2 regions of the Kitasatospora sp. NPDC056273 genome follow, and region 2 is predicted to be linked to the other one. Evidence: riboswitches for the same ligand, from Rfam matches in the RefSeq annotation. Region 2 holds a riboswitch; the other holds the start of a gene.
The links. A riboswitch is a leader RNA that binds a small molecule or an ion and turns the genes downstream of it on or off. The one in region 2 is predicted to bind glycine.

Region 1 (8,868 bases), on a different contig from region 2:
GAGGGCACGTGGGAGTCGGTACCGGCATATCGGGGCTGCTGCGGCGCAGGGCCGGACTGCTGGGGGCCCAACTGCGGCAGCGGCGGACGCAGCGCAGGGTGTTCCAGGTCGGAACGGTGCTCTGCTCGCTGGCGCTGGCGCCGAGCGCCTGGGTGTGGTTCGCCGCGGGGGACCGGGTGGGCACCGTGGAGAGCGCGCCCGCCGCGCCGGTCGCGGTGGTCTTCGGGGCCGGCCTGTACCAGGGCAAGCCCTCCCCGTACCTGGAGCACCGGCTGGTCGCGGCGGTGGACCTGTACCGGGAGGGGAAGGTGCGGGCGATCCTGGTGACCGGGGACAACGGGCGGGTCGAGTACTCCGAGCCCGACGCGATGTACGACTACCTGACCCGGAACGGCGTTCCCGAGGACCGGGTGGTGCGGGACTACGCGGGCTTCGACACCTGGGACTCCTGCACCCGGGCGCGCCGGATCTTCGGGGTGGACCACGCGGTGCTGGTCAGCCAGGACTTCCACGTCCGCCGGGCGCTGGCGCTGTGCGAGGCGGCGGGCATCCGCTCGTACGCGGTCGGGGTGCCGGAACTGCACGACGCGACCTGGCTGTACGGCGGGCTGCGGGAGGTCGCCGGGGCGGGCAAGGCGGCGGCCAACGCCTGGCTGCGGCCGGACCCGGTGTTCCTCGGGCCCCGGGAGGACGGCATTCCGAAGGCGCTGGCGGAGGCCGCGAAGCAGTAGCGACGGGGGCCGGGAGCGGGGCCTCCGGCCCGGTTCGTACGCACTGTCGGACCCGTACGCGATGATCGGCGGGTGCGATCTCTGCCGAGCATCATCCACCTCGACATGGACGCCTTCTTCGCGGCGGTGGAGCAGGCGGCCAAGCCCAGCCTGCGCGGCAAGCCGGTGGTCGTCGGCGGGCTCGGCGGGCGCGGGGTGGTCTCCACGGCCTCGTACGAGGCGCGCAGGTTCGGGGTGCACTCGGCGATGCCGATGGCGCAGGCGCGCCGGCTCTGCCCCAACGCGGCCTTCCTGGCGGGGCGGTTCGAGGCCTACCGGCAGAACAGCGAGATCGTGATGGGGCTGCTGCGGCAGCTGTCCCCGCTGGTGCAGCCGCTCAGCCTGGACGAGGCCTTCGTGGACCTGGAGGCAGGCCCGTACGGACCGGCGCTGCTGGAGGCGGACCACGAGACCGGCGAACGGCTGGTCCTCGCGCTCGCGGAGGACCTGCGGGCGGACATCCAGCGGTCGACCGGGCTGACCGGCTCGGTCGGGGCGGCCGGGTCCAAGCTGATGGCCAAGATCGCCTCCGAGCAGGCCAAGCCGGACGGACTGGTCATGATCGAGCCCGGGCAGGAGCGGGCCGTGCTCGGCCCGATGCCGGTGCGGGCGCTGCCCGGGATCGGGCCGGCCACCGAACAGGTGCTGCGCCGGGCCGGGCTGAGCACGGTGGCCGACCTCGCGGAGGCGGGGGAGGCGGAGCTGGTGCAGCTGGTCGGGCGGGCGCACGGCGCCGGGATCTTCCAGATGTCCATAGGGCTGGACGAGCGGCCGGTAATCGCCGACCAGGACGCCAAGTCCGTGTCGGTGGAGGACACCTACGAGGTGGACCTGGCCGACCGGGAACGGGTGCTGCGCGAGGTGGAGGCCCTGGCCGGCCGGTGCGTACGGCGGCTGCGGGCGGCCGGGCGCTCGGGGCGGACGGTGGTGCTCAAGGTCCGACGGTTCGACTTCTCGACGCTGACCCGCTCGGAGACGCTCGGCGGGCCCACCGACGACGAGGCGGTGATCACCGCGACCGCGCGCCGGCTGGCCGAGCAGGTGGAGATCACCGGCGGGGTCCGGCTGCTCGGCGTGGGCGTCGCCCAACTCGCCGACTACACCCAGGAGGACCTGTTCGCCCAGGCGCTGCGGGAGGAGGCCGCGGAGCACGCGGAGGCGGCGGCCGAGGCCGAGGAGGCCGAGGTGGAGCCGGAGGCCGTCGTGGTGCGGCGGTGGGTGCCCGGACAGGACGTCCGGCACGAGGAGTTCGGTCCGGGCTGGGTGCAGGGCAGCGGCGTCGGGAGGGTCACCGTACGGTTCGAGACGCCGTGGGACGGGCCGGGGCGGGTACGGACCTTCGCGGTGGACGACCCGGCGCTCGAACCGTCCCGGCCGCTGCCGCTGCGCCGGGACGCGGGTGCGGACGAGGCACCGGACAAGGGGCCGGACGGTGTGTCGGAGGGGAACGGCGGGCCGGGGGAAGGAGCCTGAAACGCGAAGCGGCCCCACCCGGTGGGGGAGTACCGGGTGGGGCCGATCACCGTGCCGGACCCCGTGCGTTCGTGATGCCCTCACGATGTACGGGGACCGGGCCCCGCGCCCTGTCCCTGAGCGCGGGGGCCGGACGCCTCGTCAGGCGTCGGTCTTGACCAGCTCGGGGCTGGAGTCCTGCTGGGCCGAGCCGCCGACGACCGTCGCGGTGGCGGCCGACTTGGTGCCGCGGATCAGGAACGGGACGACGCCGGCGACGACGCAGACCACGGCTGCGGTCCAGAACGCGTGCTTGTAGGCGTCCAGGGTGGGCAGCGACAGCGGGATCTGCGGCGGCAGCTTCATGGTGTCGCCGGTCAGGATGGCGGCCATGACGGCGGTGCCGATCGCGCCACCGACCGTGCGCAGCACGGAGTTCATGCCGTTGGCGATACCGCTCTGCTCGACCGGGACGGCACCGTTGATGTAGGCCGGCATCGCGGCGAAGGCGAGGCCGACGCCGAGACCGAAGATCGCCGAGGCGGTGTAGATGTCGCCCTCGTGCCCGTGGCGCACGGCCAGGTAGGCCATCGCGATGGCGCCGAGGACGCCACCGAGGACCAGCGGCAGGCGCGGGCCGCGACGGGCGATCAGCAGGGCGCCGACCGGGGCGGCGACCATCGAGCCGATCGCGGACGGCAGCAGCAGGAGGCCGGCGTGCAGCACGCTGGCGGTGAAGCCGTAGTGGGTCAGCTTCTCCGGGGTCTGGGCGAAGTTGCTGATGACCATGAAGGAGCCGTACATGCCGAAGCCGATGAGCAGGCCGGCCACGTTGGTGAAGGCGACGGCCGGACGGGCCATCATCTTCATGTCCACCAGCGGGTGCGCGACCTTGGTCTCGATGATCCCCCAGATCAGGGCGACCACGGCGGCGACGGCGAACAGGCCGAGCGTCTTGTTGGAGGTCCAGCCCCAGTGGTTGCCCTGGCTGACCGCGACCAGCAGCGCGGAGAGCCAGCCGGCCAGGGTGAGGGCACCCAGCGGGTCGGCGCCGCCCTCCTTGTCGGTCACCGGGTCGGTCGGGACGCGGAAGGCGACCAGGGCGATCGCGATCAGGCCGAAGACCAGGCCCATCCAGAAGATCGACTTGTAGTTCCAGTGCTCCAGCAGGAGACCGGTCGCGACCAGGCCGAGGCCGGAGCCGACGCCCATCGAGGCGCTGATGGCGGCGACGCCGCCGGTCACCTTCTGCTTGGGCAGCTCGTCACGGACGATGCTGATCGCCAGCGGCAGGACGCCACCGCCGGCGCCCTGGAGGACACGGGCGACGACCAGCCAGGTGAAGGAGTGGGTGCTGACCGCCAGCGCCGAACCGGCGACCAGGCCGGCCAGCGAGATCAGCAGCATCGGCTTGCGGCCCCGGAGGTCGCCGAAGCGGCCCAGGAGGGGAGTCAGCACGGCTGCGGAGAGCAGGTTGGCGGTCATCAGCCAGGTGACGCTGGACGCGGAGACGTGCAGTTCCTTGGCCAGCGAGGGCAGGATCGGGACGACCGCGGTCTGCACCACGCTGAACGACAGCATCGCCAGGATGAGGGCCGGCAGGACCCGGGCGCTGCTCTGCTTCTCGGCCGCGGTGGTGGGCTGTGGTGCCTCACTCACGGTTGCTTCCTCCCGTACATAGTGAATGAACTGAAGTAACCATGCAGGGAGATACTTCAGAGTGTCAAATATCGAGTGGTTAAGTTTTGGCAAAGGTGAACGGTCGGGTACGTGACAAGGGCCGTGGTGGGGGGTGGCAGGTGTGGGGAGGGTGCCTGCGGTGGGTGTGCGAGAGGGGCCCCGGACGGTGTCCGGGGCCCCTCTTCGCGGGTGGTTTCAGACGAGCGGGCGCAGTGCGGCCGGGCGGGGTGAGTCGGTGGCGGGGGGTGAGGCGGGGGGTGGCGTCGAGCCGGCCGGGGAGGTGTTCTGGGTGGCGGTGGTGTCGTGGACCTCGACGTGCTCGCGGCGGAGCTCCTCCCGGACCACCTCCTCCGTCGTGTAGCGCTCGACGACCAGGCGGACCCGCTCGACGGGCGCGAGGTACTTGCGGACCACCGCGCGCTCCTCGCGGAGGGTGACCTCCTCGACGGCCTCGGCGATGTCCTTCTCGCTGAGCGTGGCGCGCTCGGCGTCGCTGACCGGCATCCGCTCGACCCGGACGCGCTCGTGGACCACGGGGATGCGGCGCTCGACCTGTTCGGTCGTCACGTACTTGCGCAGCTTCGCGGTGCCGAGGGTGTGCCACTCGGTGGTGACCTCCAGCCGCTCCTCGCGGCAGGTGATCTCGACCGGGCCGCTGGGGGCGGACGGGGCGCCGTCGGCGTGCGCGGCGCTGACGGTCGCCGCCGGGGCGGGCGTAGGCGCGGGCGCGGGGGCGGGCTGCGACTGCGGCCTCGGCTCCACGGTGGGTGCGACGGGCGCGGCCGCCGGGGTGGCGGTGGTGGCCTCGGGGGTGCTGAGCATCCGCATGTCGGCCTCCGGGGCGGTTCCGGTGCTGTCGGCGACCGCGGCGGTGACGGCGGCGGTGGGCGGGGCGGTGGCGACGGGGGCTCTGGCCGGGGCGGGCTCGGGAACGGGATCGGGGGAGCGCTCGGGGGTGTGGAAGGTGAGCGACTTCGCCGGGGCCGCCGCGGTCGTCGTGGCGGCGGCGGCCGCCGCCGTGGTGCCGAAGTCGAGGTCGGCCTGCTTGGGCCGGCTCCCGTTCTCGTGGCTCGGGCGGCCGTCCATCGGGGTGTCGAGCCCGTAGTAGCGGTACAGCTGGAGCTCCTGGGCGGGGGACAGGTGCTGGCCGACGCCGAAGTCCGGCGACTCCTTCACCAGCGACTTGTCGTACGGCACCCGGAGCTCGTCGCCGGCGAACTCGCTCGTGGTCAGCGGGACGAAGGCGTCCCGACCGAAGATGCCGGTCCGGACCGCGGCCCACTCGGGCCGGCCGGTGGCGTCGTCCAGGTAGACCTCGTCGACCGTGCCGATCTTGTCTCCGTTGCGGTCGACGGCCTTGTGACCGATGAGGTCCCGGGGGTCGATGTCGGTCTGCACTCTTTCCTCCCGTGCGCTGAGCTTGCGGAACTCCCGCAGGAAGGCGGCCGGAGCACCCGTTCCGTCCGCCACTTCACACCAAAAGCCATGAATCGGACGGACGCGAGCGGGGTGCGCCGGACGGGCTGCGCGCTGGACCGTCCGGGGGACGCGCGTAGACCCCGAACGACCTGACGCACCCGTGATCGGGGGGCCTCCCGCTGGTACCCTGGGCGACGACCGCAGAGCCCGCTCGGGAGAGTCTCCGACTGCGAAAGCCGCTGGTCGGAGCGCCGAAGGAGCAACTCCTCCCCGGAATCTCTCAGGCATCCGTACCGTGTGGGGTAGGTCACTCTGGAAAGCAGGGCAGGAGCGTCGGCGCGGAAGCCGGCGATCACCACCCTCACCGACGGTGCAAGCCGACGGAGCGCCCACAGCGCCCCGTGCGGGTGAAGCTCTCAGGTCCCGATGACAGAGGGGGAGGCCTGTCGGGTCCGCCCGCCCAGGTTCGTCCGCTGTCCGCAGCGGCGAGGCCGGCCGGCGTGCGTACCCCCGCCGGTCCGTGACCAGGAGGCCTCGACCACCATGAACGCCCAGCCGAACGCGGGACGCCCCACCGGCGCCTCGACCCTCACCGAGCTTGAGCTGGCCAGCCCCTTCGAGAACCGCCACATTGGCCCCGACGCCGCCGCGCAGGAGAAGATGCTGGCGTCCGTCGGCTACGGCTCGCTGGACGAGCTCGCCGCCACCGCGGTGCCCGAGGCGATCCGCTCCATCACCGCCCTGGACCTGCCCGCGGGCCGGACCGAGGCCCAGGTCCTCGCCGAGCTGCGCGAGCTGGCCGGCCGCAACCAGGTGCTCCAGCCGATGATCGGCCTGGGCTACTACGGCACCTTCACCCCGCCGGTGATCCTGCGCAACGTCATGGAGAACCCGGCCTGGTACACCGCCTACACCCCGTACCAGCCGGAGATCTCGCAGGGCCGCCTGGAGGCGCTGCTCAACTTCCAGACCCTGGTCTCCGACCTGACCGGCCTGCCGACCTCCGGCTCCTCGCTGCTGGACGAGGGCACCGCGGCCGCCGAGGCGATGGCGCTGGCCCGCCGCGTCACCAAGGTCAAGGGCGGCGTCTTCCTGGTCGACGCCGAGACGCTGCCGCAGACCGTCGCGGTGATCAACACCCGTGCCGTGCCGACCGGTGTCGAGGTCGTCGTCGCCGACCTGTCCGAGGGCATCCCGGCCGAGATCGTCGAGCGCGGCGTCTTCGGCGTGCTGCTCCAGTACCCGGGCGCCACCGGTGTGGTCCGCGACCTCACCGCGGTGATCGAGCAGGCGCACGGCCTGGGCGCGATCGTCGCCGTCGCCGCCGACCTGCTCGCGCTGACCCTGCTCAAGTCCCCGGGCTCGCTGGGCGCCGACATCGCCTGCGGCACCTCGCAGCGCTTCGGCGTGCCGATGGGCTTCGGCGGCCCGCACGCCGGCTACCTGTCGGTGCGCGCCGAGTTCGCCCGCTCGCTGCCCGGCCGCCTGGTCGGCGTCTCCGTCGACGTCGACGGCAACCGCGCCTACCGCCTGGCGCTGCAGACCCGCGAGCAGCACATCCGCCGCGAGAAGGCCACCAGCAACATCTGCACCGCCCAGGTGCTGCTCGCCGTGATGGCCTCGATGTACGCCGTCTACCACGGCCCCGACGGCCTGGCCGACATCGCCCGCCGCACCCACCGCTACGCCGCCGCCCTCGCCGAGGGCCTGCGGGCCGGCGGCGTCGAGCTGCTGCACGGCGAGTTCTTCGACACCGTCACCGCCGTCGTCCCGGGCCGCGCCGCGGAGATCGCCGCCGCCGCCCGCGCCAACGGCATCAACGTCCACCAGGACGGCGCGGACCGGATCTCCGTCTCCACCGACGAGACCACCACCCGCGAGCACCTGGCCGGCGTCTGGGCCGCGTTCGGCGTCCCCGCCGTCGAGGTCGCCGAGGCCGCCGACGCGCTGCCCGCCGCGCTGCTGCGCGAGGACGAGTACCTGACCCACCCGGTCTTCCACAGCCACCGCTCGGAGACCGCCATGCTGCGCTACCTGCGCCGCCTGTCGGACCGGGACTACGCGCTGGACCGCGGCATGATCCCGCTGGGCTCCTGCACCATGAAGCTCAACGCGACCACCGAGATGGAGGCGGTGACCTGGCCGGAGTTCGGCCAGCTGCACCCCTTCGCGCCGATCGACCAGGCCCAGGGCTTCCTGACCCTGATCCGCCAGCTGGAGCAGCAGCTGGTCGAGGTGACCGGCTACGACGCCGTGTCGATCCAGCCGAACGCGGGCTCGCAGGGCGAGCTGGCCGGTCTGCTGGCCGTGCGCGCCTACCACCACGCCAACGGCGACACCCAGCGCGACGTCTGCCTGATCCCGTCCTCGGCGCACGGCACCAACGCGGCCTCCGCGGTGATGGCCGGCATGCGCGTGGTCGTGGTGAAGACCCTGGTCGACGGCGACGTGGACGTCGAGGACCTGAAGGCGAAGATCGAGCAGCACCGCGACAACCTCGCCGTGCTGATGGTCACCTACCCGTCCACCCACGGCGTGTACGAGACCCAGATCACCGACATCTGCGCCCTGGTGCACGAGGCCGGCGGCCAGGTGTACGTGGACGGCGCCAACCTGAACGCCCTGGTCGGCTTGGCCAAGCCGGGCAAGTTCGGCGCGGACGTCTCGCACCTGAACCTGCACAAGACCTTCTGCATCCCGCACGGCGGTGGCGGCCCGGGCGTCGGCCCGGTCGCGGTGCGCGCCCACCTGGCGCCGTACCTGCCGAACCACCCGCTGCAGCCGGAGGCCGGCCCGGCCACCGGCGTGGGCCCGATCTCGGCCGCGCCGTGGGGCTCGGCGGCCATCCTGCCGATCTCCTGGGCGTACGTCCGGCTGATGGGCGGCGAGGGCCTCAAGCACGCGACCCAGGTCGCGGTGCTGAACGCCAACTACATCGCCAAGCGCCTGGCGCCGCACTTCCCGGTGCTCTACACCGGTCCGGGCGGGCTGGTCGCGCACGAGTGCATCATCGACCTGCGCCCGCTGACCAAGGAGACGGGCGTGACGGTGGACGACATCGCCAAGCGCCTGATCGACTACGGCTTCCACGCGCCGACGATGTCCTTCCCGGTGGCCGGCACGCTGATGATCGAGCCGACCGAGTCCGAGGACCTGCACGAGATCGACCGCTTCTGCGACGCGATGATCACCATCCGGGCCGAGGTCGACAAGGTCGGCTCGGGCGAGTGGGCGGCCGACGACAACCCGCTGCGCAACGCCCCGCACACCGCCGCCACGCTGGCCGGCGACTGGGCGCACGGCTACTCGCGGCAGGAGGCGGTCTTCCCGGCGGGCGTGAACCCGGCGGACAAGTACTGGCCGCCGGTGAGCCGGATCGACGGCGCGTACGGCGACCGCAACCTGGTCTGCTCCTGCCCGCCGCTGGACGAGTACGGCGTCTGACCCGACCGGGCCCAGGTGGTCCGGGTCGGACGGCAGGGCCCCGGCGGAGTTCTCCGCCGGGGCCCTGCCCGTCTGCGCTGGTCGGCGGCTGCCCCCGCCGTAC
Region 2 (8,868 bases):
CATGAGCAGCGCGCCGACCTCGTCGGCGATCCGGCGGAACGCGGCGAAGTCGAGCTGGCGCGGGTAGGCGGACCAGCCGGCGATGATCAGCTTCGGCTGGTGCTCCTTGGCGAGGCGCTCGACCTCGGCCATGTCGACCTGGCCGGTCTTCTCGTCCACGTGGTACGCGGCCACGTTGTAGAGCTTGCCGGAGAAGTTGATCTTCATGCCGTGGGTCAGGTGACCGCCGTGGGCCAGGCTCAGGCCCAGGATGGTGTCGCCCGGCTGGATCAGCGCGAACATCGCGGCGGCGTTGGCCTGCGCGCCGGAGTGCGGCTGGACGTTGGCGTGCTCGGCCCCGAACAGGGCCTTGATGCGGTCGATCGCGATCTGCTCGACCACGTCGACGTGCTCGCAGCCACCGTAGTAGCGGCGGCCGGGGTAGCCCTCCGCGTACTTGTTGGTGAGCACCGAGCCCTGGGCCTCCATGACCGCCACCGGGGCGAAGTTCTCGGAGGCGATCATCTCCAGGGTGGTCTGCTGGCGGTGCAGCTCGGCGTCGACCGCGGCGGCGATCTCCGGGTCGAGGGCGTGCAGGGACTGGTTGAGAACAGTCATGGTGTGGTCTTCCCGGGAGGAGGAGGGAAAGGGGCCAGGGCGGGACGGACCGCGGTGCGGCGGCCCGTCCCGTCGGGGGCTCAGCCCTGGGGGTTGGTGAGCGCGTCGTACTCGTCGGCGCTGAGCAGCTCGTCGGTGGCCTCGACGCGCACCTTGAACAGCCAGCCGCCTTCGAAGGGGTCGCTGTTGACGAGGGCGTTGTTGTCCAGGACGTCCGGGTTGACCTCGGTGACCTCGCCGGTCACCGGGGAGAACAGGTCGCTGACCGACTTGGTGGACTCCAGCTCGCCACAGGTCTCGCCGGCGGTCACGGTCTCGCCGACCTCGGGCAGCTGCACGTAGACGATGTCACCGAGCGCGTCCGCGGCGTGCTTGGTGATACCGATCGTGGAGACACCGTCCACGGCGGCCGTCAGCCACTCGTGCTCCTTGGTGTACTGAAGGTGCTGGGGGTTGCTCATGGCGTCATTCTCCAGGATGGGAAGCGGGTACGACGAAGCGGGCCGCCGCGCGGACGGCTGCGACGTGCGCGTATGGGAAAACGGGGGGCGTGCGAGGGGTCAGCGGGCGCGCTTGTAGAACGGCAGCGCCACGACCCTGACGGGCTCGTGCTTGCCGCGCACGTCCACCGCGACGGTGGTGCCGGGGGCGGCGTGGGCGGCGTCGACGTAGGCCATCGCGATCGGCTGCCCCAGGGTCGGGGACGGCGCGCCGGAGGTGATCCGGCCGATCGGCTCGCCCTCGGTGGAGACCACGGTGTACTCGGCGCGCGGCACCCGCTTGCCGTCGGAGACCAGGCCGACCAGCACCTTCGGCGGGTTGGTCTCGGCCGCGGCGGCGGCCGCCTCCAGGGCCTTGCGGCCGACGAAGGCGCCCTCGTTGGTGGTCTTGTCGAAGCGGACGACCCGGCCCAGGCCGGCGTCGAACGGGGTCAGGTCGGTGGACAGCTCGTGCCCGTACAGCGGCATGCCGGCCTCCAGGCGCAGCGTGTCGCGGCAGGACAGGCCGCAGGGGACCAGGCCGCGGTCCGCGCCGGCGGCGGTCAGCGCCTGCCAGACCGGCTCGGCGTCGGCCGGGTGGCAGAAGATCTCGAAGCCGTCCTCGCCGGTGTAGCCGGTGCGGGCGAGCAGCACCTCGCGGTCGGCCACGAAGGCCGGGAGGATCGCGTAGTACTTCAGGCCGGGCAGGTCGGCGTCGGTGGTGTCGGCCAGGATGCCGGTGGCCTCCGGGCCCTGGACGGCGATCAGCGCGTAGGTGTCGCGGTCGTCGGTGACGACGGCGTCGAAGCCCTTGGCGCGGGCGATCAGCTCGTCGAGGACCAGCTGGGCGTTGGAGGCGTTGGCGACGACCAGGAAGGCGTCCTCGCGCAGGCGGTAGACGATCAGGTCGTCCAGGATGCCGCCGTCCTCGGCGCAGATCATGGTGTAGCGGGCGCGCAGCTCGCCCAGCGCGGAGACGAAGCCGACCAGGGCGTGGTCCAGCATCTCGCCGGCCTGCGGGCCGGTGACGGTGATCTCGCCCATGTGCGAGAGGTCGAACAGGCCGGCCTTGGTGCGGACGGCGAGGTGCTCCTCGCGCTCGCTGCCGTAGCGCAGCGGCATGTCCCAGCCGGCGAAGTCGGTCATGGTCGCGCCGAGGGCGCGGTGCAGCGCGTCGAGCGCGGTCAGGCGGAGGGACGACATGGCCAGGAACTCCTCGGTCGGGGCACTCAGGGGTGCACGCACCGGACCGGACCCGCTGGGGGCCGACCCTGCGCGCGGGCATGCGGCGGCGTGGGTCTCCCCATCTGTCGTCGAACCTGAGAGCTTCACCGCCCCGCCGCCCGCAGCCGTTTCCAGCTTGGGGGACAGCATGACGGCTTGCACCGTGGGTGGGCGCACGACAGGGCCGGGCGCCGCTTTCCAGATGTGCCTAACCCGTGCGGTAGGGGTGCCTGAGAGATTCCGGGGAGGACTTGCTCCTTCGGCGCCGGCTGTGCCTGAACGGCACTCCGGGCTCTCCCGCGCGGGTTCGAGCGGCCGGTATGGAGTTGTGGGGGCCCGCGGCGCATGCCGTCGGACGGGCACATCATGGCACGTCCCGGACGACGAGGGGAGGGGGGACCCGGTCACACCGCGCGGGACCCGAACACGAGTCCTGACCGCACCCCCCGCACGCCTCTAGACTGCTGCGCGTCGGTGCGGCAGTGGGCGGCCGACGGCAGAGGGCGGAATCGGCGGCGCATGGGGTACCCGGTGGAGCAGCAGCAGGGGTGGGGCGGACCGGAGGAGGCGCCGGCGGGCGGCTCCTGGCCGGCCAACGAACTGGAGCAGGTGCTGACCGCGGCCCTGGGCGACCCGGGCGCGACCCCACGGGTGTTCGAGGTGCTGGCGCGCAGCCAGGTGTGGGTGCCGCTGCCGGCCGGGGCCGACCCGCAGGGCCAGGCGCTCGACCTGCCGACCATCGAGCTGGGCGGCGACCCGTACGTGCCGGTGTTCTCCTCGCAGGAGGTGTTCCTCCAGCAGGCGCCGGGGATGGCCTTCGCGATCGCGCCGGTGTGGGAGTTCGCCCGCGGGCTGCCGCTGGGCCTCGGCATCGCGGTGAACCCGGACGCGCCGGTGGGCCTCCCGGTGCCGCCGCAGGGGGTCGCCGAGCTGCGCCGCGGCCCGCGCGAGGACCGCTGGGAGCAGGCCGAGGGCGCCGCGGAGCCGACCGGCGGCCGGGTGGCGCTGCGCGAGCCGGTGCCGGGCGAGGACCCGGAGCACTTCCTGGCCGCCTGCCGGAGCGAACTGTCGGCGCTGCCCGGTGTGTTGACCGCCCGCAGGGCGCTGGCCAGCATCGAGGGCGAACCGACCGTGATGTTCGTGGGCGTCCAGTTGGACCCGGCGGCCCCGGCCGACCCGGCCGCGGTGAACGAGGCACTCGGGCGAGCGCTGGGAACCGCGCCGCTGCCCGGGGGCGTCCACCTCGTACTGCTCGACCTCGCCGACGACCCGGTGGTCGAGTGGCTGCTCACCCGGGTACTGCCTTTCCACACGCGGGCGTGAGCGGGTCCGGATCAGAGGCACGTCGCCGTGGCGGTGGCCGGTGCCGCGCCATAGGGTGCGTGCAGACGGCCGACGGGTCGGCGGGTTGAGGGAAAGAGGCGCGGCGAGGTGGGCGCATGAGTGCGGGAACGGGAGCGGGCGGTGTGCCGGGGCCCTGGGGCCAGGCACCGGCCGGGCGCCCGGGAGCTGATCCCGGCGCGTTGGAGCGCGCCCTGCGCGACGTCGCGCCGGAGCGCTACGACGCGTACGAGCGGCTGCTGCACGCGCTGGCGGACGGCCGGGTCTGGATGCTGCTGTGGCACGGCACGCCGGGCAGCCCGGACGCGCAGTACGGGAACATGGAGATCAGCGGCCACGGCTACGCGCCGGCCGTCACCTCGCCCGAGCAGCTGACCGCCTCCGGCTGGGCGCGGGCCCACGAGGTCGTCTCCGGCCGGGAGATCGCGGCCTCGCTGTACCGCACCCGCTGGGGCCTGTGGCTCAACCCGCACGCCCCCGGCGGCGGCGTCGGCGTGCCCTGGGCGGACCTCCGGCGGGTCGCCGCGGGCCTGGACCGGCTGCCGGCCGGGCCGTTGAAGCTCAGCGAGCCGCAGTTGAACGCCCAGCCGTTCTTCGCGCTGCTGGAGCGGCAGGCCGCCGAGGTGCGCGCGGTCCGGGCACTGCGCCGGGCCTGGGTGCAGCCCGCGGTGGGGGAGCCGTACCTGGCCATCGGCCTTGACCTCTACGAGAGTTCGCCGCCGGCGGTGGAGGCGGTGCGGGCGCTGATGCAGCGCGCGATCGCGGTGGCCCCGGAGGGGCTCGCGGTGTCCACGGTGGCGATGTCGGACGAGTACGACCCGGTGGCGCTGTGGATGCGCGCCAACGCGCGGCCGTTCTTCGACCGGGAGGCGGGCCGCCCGCCGACCGGCCCGTACCCGCCGGTGCCCCCGCCGCCGTACCCCGGGCAGTCGATGCCGGGCTACGCGTACGGCACCCAGCCGCCGGCGCAGGGCTGGCAGCAGCAGCCGCAGCGGCCGTGGCCCGGCTACCCCGGGCGCTGAATCCCAAAACCCATTCTCCGAAGCCGACTTGATTGTCCGTCAAGTCGGCTTCGATGCTTTCCGGACGAATTTCCGGATGTGCGGCCCGGTCATCTTGACATGGCAGTTACAGCCATGTGAAGAGGTATATGCCGAAGATCGGGGAGGTGCATGCACGCAGATCACAGTTGGGCATCTGTCGGTTGTCAGGGCTGGCGCAAGCCAGTTCGGATGGCAGAGAGTTCTGCGCAACGCACCGCGCGTGCTGGAACCCCACAAAGGTGAGCGCGCACGCCGACAAGCCCGTCCACGCGACGCCCATCCCGCGTGGTGGCAGTGCCTGTGCACGACGCACTGCCGTCAACACCCGCTCCTCCTAAGCACCTCCGCACGTCCGCAGCCGCACCGCCGAAGACGGCGACCGGCACCCGTGGGCCGGCCACCGTCGGCGAGGGGACCAACTGACCATGACATCCGTGACCACCGCCGGGAACGAGCCGGAGGCAGCAGCCGCCGCCGGACCGGCCAAGAAGATCGAGGGCCGCTCCCTCGGCCAGATCGCCTGGACCCGCTTCAAGCGGGACAAGGCCGCCGTCGCCGGCGGCGTCGTGGTGATCCTGCTGATCATGCTCGCCGTGCTGGCCAAGCCGATCGAGTCGATGTTCGGGCTCGACCCGGACGCCCTCCACCAGGACCTGCTGGACGCCGACCTCGGCGGTCTGCCGTTCGGCGACTGGGGCGGCATGAGCCTCGAACACCCGCTCGGCATCGACCCGCTGCAGGGCCGTGACCTGCTCACCCGCGTCATCGAGGGCTCCTGGGTCTCCCTGCTGGTCGCCTTCGGCGCGACCCTGCTGTCCAACACCATCGGCACCGTGCTCGGCATCATGGCCGGCTACTACGGCGGCTGGGTGGACACCGTGATCAGCCGGGTGATGGACGTCTTCCTGGCCTTCCCGCTGCTGCTCTTCGCCATCGCGATCTCGACCTCGCTCCAGGGCGGAGCCTTCGGCCTGCACGGCCTGCCGCTGCACATGCTGGTGCTGATCTTCGTGATCGGCTTCTTCAACTGGCCCTACATGGGCCGGATCGTGCGCGGCCAGACGCTCTCGCTGCGCGAGCGGGAGTTCGTCCACGCGGCCCGCAGCCTCGGCGCCCGCGGCCCGTTCATCCTGTTCAAGGAGCTGCTGCCCAACCTGGTCGGTCCGATCCTGGTCTACTCGACCCTGCTGATCCCGACCAACATCCTCTTCGAGGCGGGGCTGAGCTTCCTCGGCGTCGGCATCCAGCCGCCGCAGGCCTCCTGGGGCGGGATGCTCCAGGACGCGATCCGGTACTACCAGGTGGACCCCCAGTACATGGTGGTCCCCGGTCTGGCGATCTTCGTCACCGTGCTCGCCTTCAACCTGCTCGGCGACGGTCTTCGCGACGCCCTCGATCCCAAGAGCAACTGATCCCGCCGCACATGACCACGCATCATGTGATGCGCCGTCAAGGCTCTCCTTCACCGCCTCCCATCCCCAAGGGGTTGATCTCACCCATGCGTAGGTCCCGTACCGTCGCCCTGACCGCGGCCGCAGCCGCCGCCGTCCTGGTCGTGACCGGTTGCACCAGCTCGTCGAAGGACACCGGTTCCGCCTCGTCCTCCGGCACCGGAGGCGGCTCCGGCGCCAACGCCGCCACCAAGGGCATCGTCAACGCCTCGGACAAGAAGGGCGGGACGGTCACCTACGAGATGAAGGGCACCCCGGACTCGCTCGACCCGGGCAACACGTACTACGCGTACATCTACAACTTCTCGCGCCTGTACGCCCGCTCGCTGACCACCTTCAACCCGGCGCCGGGCGACGAGGGCAACAAGCTCGTCCCCGACCTCGCCGAGTCGATGGGCCAGGTCAGCGCGGACGGCCTGACCTGGACGTACAAGCTGCGCAAGGGCCTGAAGTACGACGACGGCACCCCGATCTCCTCGAAGGACGTCAAGTACGCCGTCGAGCGCTCGAACTACGCGCTGGACGTGAACTCCAACGGCCCGGTCTACTTCCGCGAGCACCTGGTGGACAACGCCACGCCGTACGCCGGCCCGTACAAGGACAAGGAGGGCGGCCTCGACTCGATCGAGACGCCCGACGACACCACGATCGTCTTCCACCTGAAGCAGCCCTTCGCCGACTTCGACTACCTGGTCAGCGCCCCGCAGACCGCGCCGGTCCCGCAGGCCAAGGACACCGGCTCGGAGTACGTGAAGAAGATCGTCTCCTCGGGCTCCTACAAGTTCGAGTCCTACGAGGACGGCAAGCAGGCCGTCCTGGTCCCGAACACCAACTGGGACGCGAGCACCGACCCGATCCGCAAGCAGCTCGCGGACAAGATCGTGCTCCGGATGAACATCGACCAGTCCACCATCGACAAGGACCTGCTGGCCGGCAACGCCCAGGTCGACCTGGTGGGCGGCGGCGTCGACCCGCAGACCCAGGCGCAGATCCTCCAGAACCAGAAGCTGAAGGCCAGCACCGACAACGCCTACGGCGGCCGCCTGGTCTACATGGCGATCAACTCCAAGCTCGCGCCGTTCGACAACATCGAGTGCCGCAAGGCCGTGCAGTACGCGGTCGACAAGGTCTCGGTGCAGACCGCCCTCGGCGGCCCGATCCGCGGCCAGATCGCCAACACGGTGCTCCCGCCGGACATCCCGGGCCACCAGGACTTCAACACGTACGAGACCAAGGACAACAAGGGCGACGAGGCCAAGGCCAAGGAGGCCCTGAAGGCCTGCGGCAAGGAGGGCGGCATCAACACCGTCCTCTCCGCCCGCACCGAGCGCGCCACCGAGGTCGCCGCGGCCACCTCGATCCAGGCCGCGCTGAAGAAGGTCGGCATCAACGCCGAGATCCAGCAGTACCCGCAGGGCAAGTACCTCCAGGACAGCGCCGGCTCCCCGCAGTTCGCGGCCGAGCACAACATCGGCCTGATGATGATGCAGTGGGGTGCCGACTGGCCGACCGGCTACGGCTTCCTCCAGCAGATCGTCGACGGCCGCACCATCAAGCCGTCCGGCAACAACAACCTGGCCCAGCTGGACAACCCCGCGGTCAACAAGCTGCTCGACGACGCCGCGATCAACCCCGACAAGACGGCCCGCGAGAAGATCTACGGCGACGTCGACAAGAAGGTCATGGACCAGGCGGTCTACGTCCCGCTGACCTACTTCAAGGTCTTCCTGTACCGCCCGGACAACGCCACCAACGTGGTCTCCACCTCGGCGTTCTCGGGCGAGTACGACTACCTGAACATCGGCGTCAAGTAAGAGCCTGGCTCCGCATCCCTGAAGGCAGGTGAAGGCAGCGGCGCCCGCCGCCGTCCGGAAGATGCCCGACGGGGGGGGCCGCCCGAGCCCCCCAACGGTGTGTGGCGACAAAATCCCCAGGTTATGAGCGGCGGGGTTTTTTCTGCGGGTGGTGAGCGGGGGCGCCTTCGCGATCTTCTTCCTGCTCCCGCGCCTCGCGGGCGAGACGGCCGACCAACTGGCCGCCCAGTACATCGGGAAGAACCCGTCGCCGGACGCGATCGCGGCGGTCAAGCAGAACCTCGGCCTCGACCAGCCGCTGTACACCCAGTACTGGAACTTCCTGAAGGGGCTGGTCAGCGGCGCCGAGTACCACTTCGGACCGGAACCGGCCACCTGTCACGTGCCCTGCTTCGGCTACTCCTTCAAGAACCACCTGGAGGTCTGGCCCGAGCTGACCAAGCGGATCCCGATCACCATCTCGCTCGCCGCCGGTGCGGCCGTGCTCTGGCTGGTCTCCGGCGTCGCCACCGGCGTCGTCTCCGCCCTGAAGCCGCGGTCGATCTTCGACCGGCTCTCCATGGGCGTCGCGCTCGCCGGCGTCTCGCTGCCGGTCTTCTTCACCGGCGCGCTGCTGCTCACGCTGTTCAGCTACGAGTGGCCGATCCTGGACAACCTGCACTACGTCGACTTCACCGACGACCCGCTGATGTGGGCCCGCAACCTGATCCTGCCGTGGATCTCGCTGGCCTTCCTCTACTCCGCGCTCTACGCCCGGCTCACCCGCGCCGGGATGCTGGAGACCATGAGCGAGGACTACATCCGCACCGCCCGGGCCAAGGGCCTGGTCGAGCGCAAGGTCGTCGCCCGGCACGGGCTGCGCGCCGCGCTCACCCCGATCGTCACGATCTTCGGCATGGACCTCGGGCTGCTGCTCGGC

Region 1: linked by a shared signal. The riboswitch ahead of gcvP (aminomethyl-transferring glycine dehydrogenase) and the one ahead of gcvT (glycine cleavage system aminomethyltransferase GcvT) in region 2 are both predicted to bind glycine.

What each region holds. Positions count from the first base shown of each region.
Region 1 is NZ_JBHJSJ010000020.1:9,746-18,613, forward strand. It holds gene ACFCY1_RS19510 (vancomycin high temperature exclusion protein) at 39-731, shown strand; gene ACFCY1_RS19515 (DNA polymerase IV) at 804-2,243, shown strand; gene ACFCY1_RS19520 (MFS transporter) at 2,385-3,881, opposite strand; gene ACFCY1_RS19525 (PRC and DUF2382 domain-containing protein) at 4,098-5,372, opposite strand; glycine riboswitch at 5,524-5,627, shown strand; gene gcvP (aminomethyl-transferring glycine dehydrogenase) at 5,865-8,765, shown strand.
Region 2 is NZ_JBHJSJ010000093.1:9,916-18,783, forward strand. It holds gene glyA (serine hydroxymethyltransferase) at 1-597, opposite strand, end outside; gene gcvH (glycine cleavage system protein GcvH) at 678-1,058, opposite strand; gene gcvT (glycine cleavage system aminomethyltransferase GcvT) at 1,158-2,279, opposite strand; glycine riboswitch at 2,509-2,610, opposite strand; gene ACFCY1_RS39865 (enhanced serine sensitivity protein SseB C-terminal domain-containing protein) at 2,820-3,623, shown strand; gene ACFCY1_RS39870 (enhanced serine sensitivity protein SseB C-terminal domain-containing protein) at 3,740-4,663, shown strand; gene ACFCY1_RS39875 (ABC transporter permease) at 5,110-6,096, shown strand; gene ACFCY1_RS39880 (ABC transporter substrate-binding protein) at 6,183-7,949, shown strand; gene ACFCY1_RS39885 (ABC transporter permease) at 8,092-8,868, shown strand, end outside.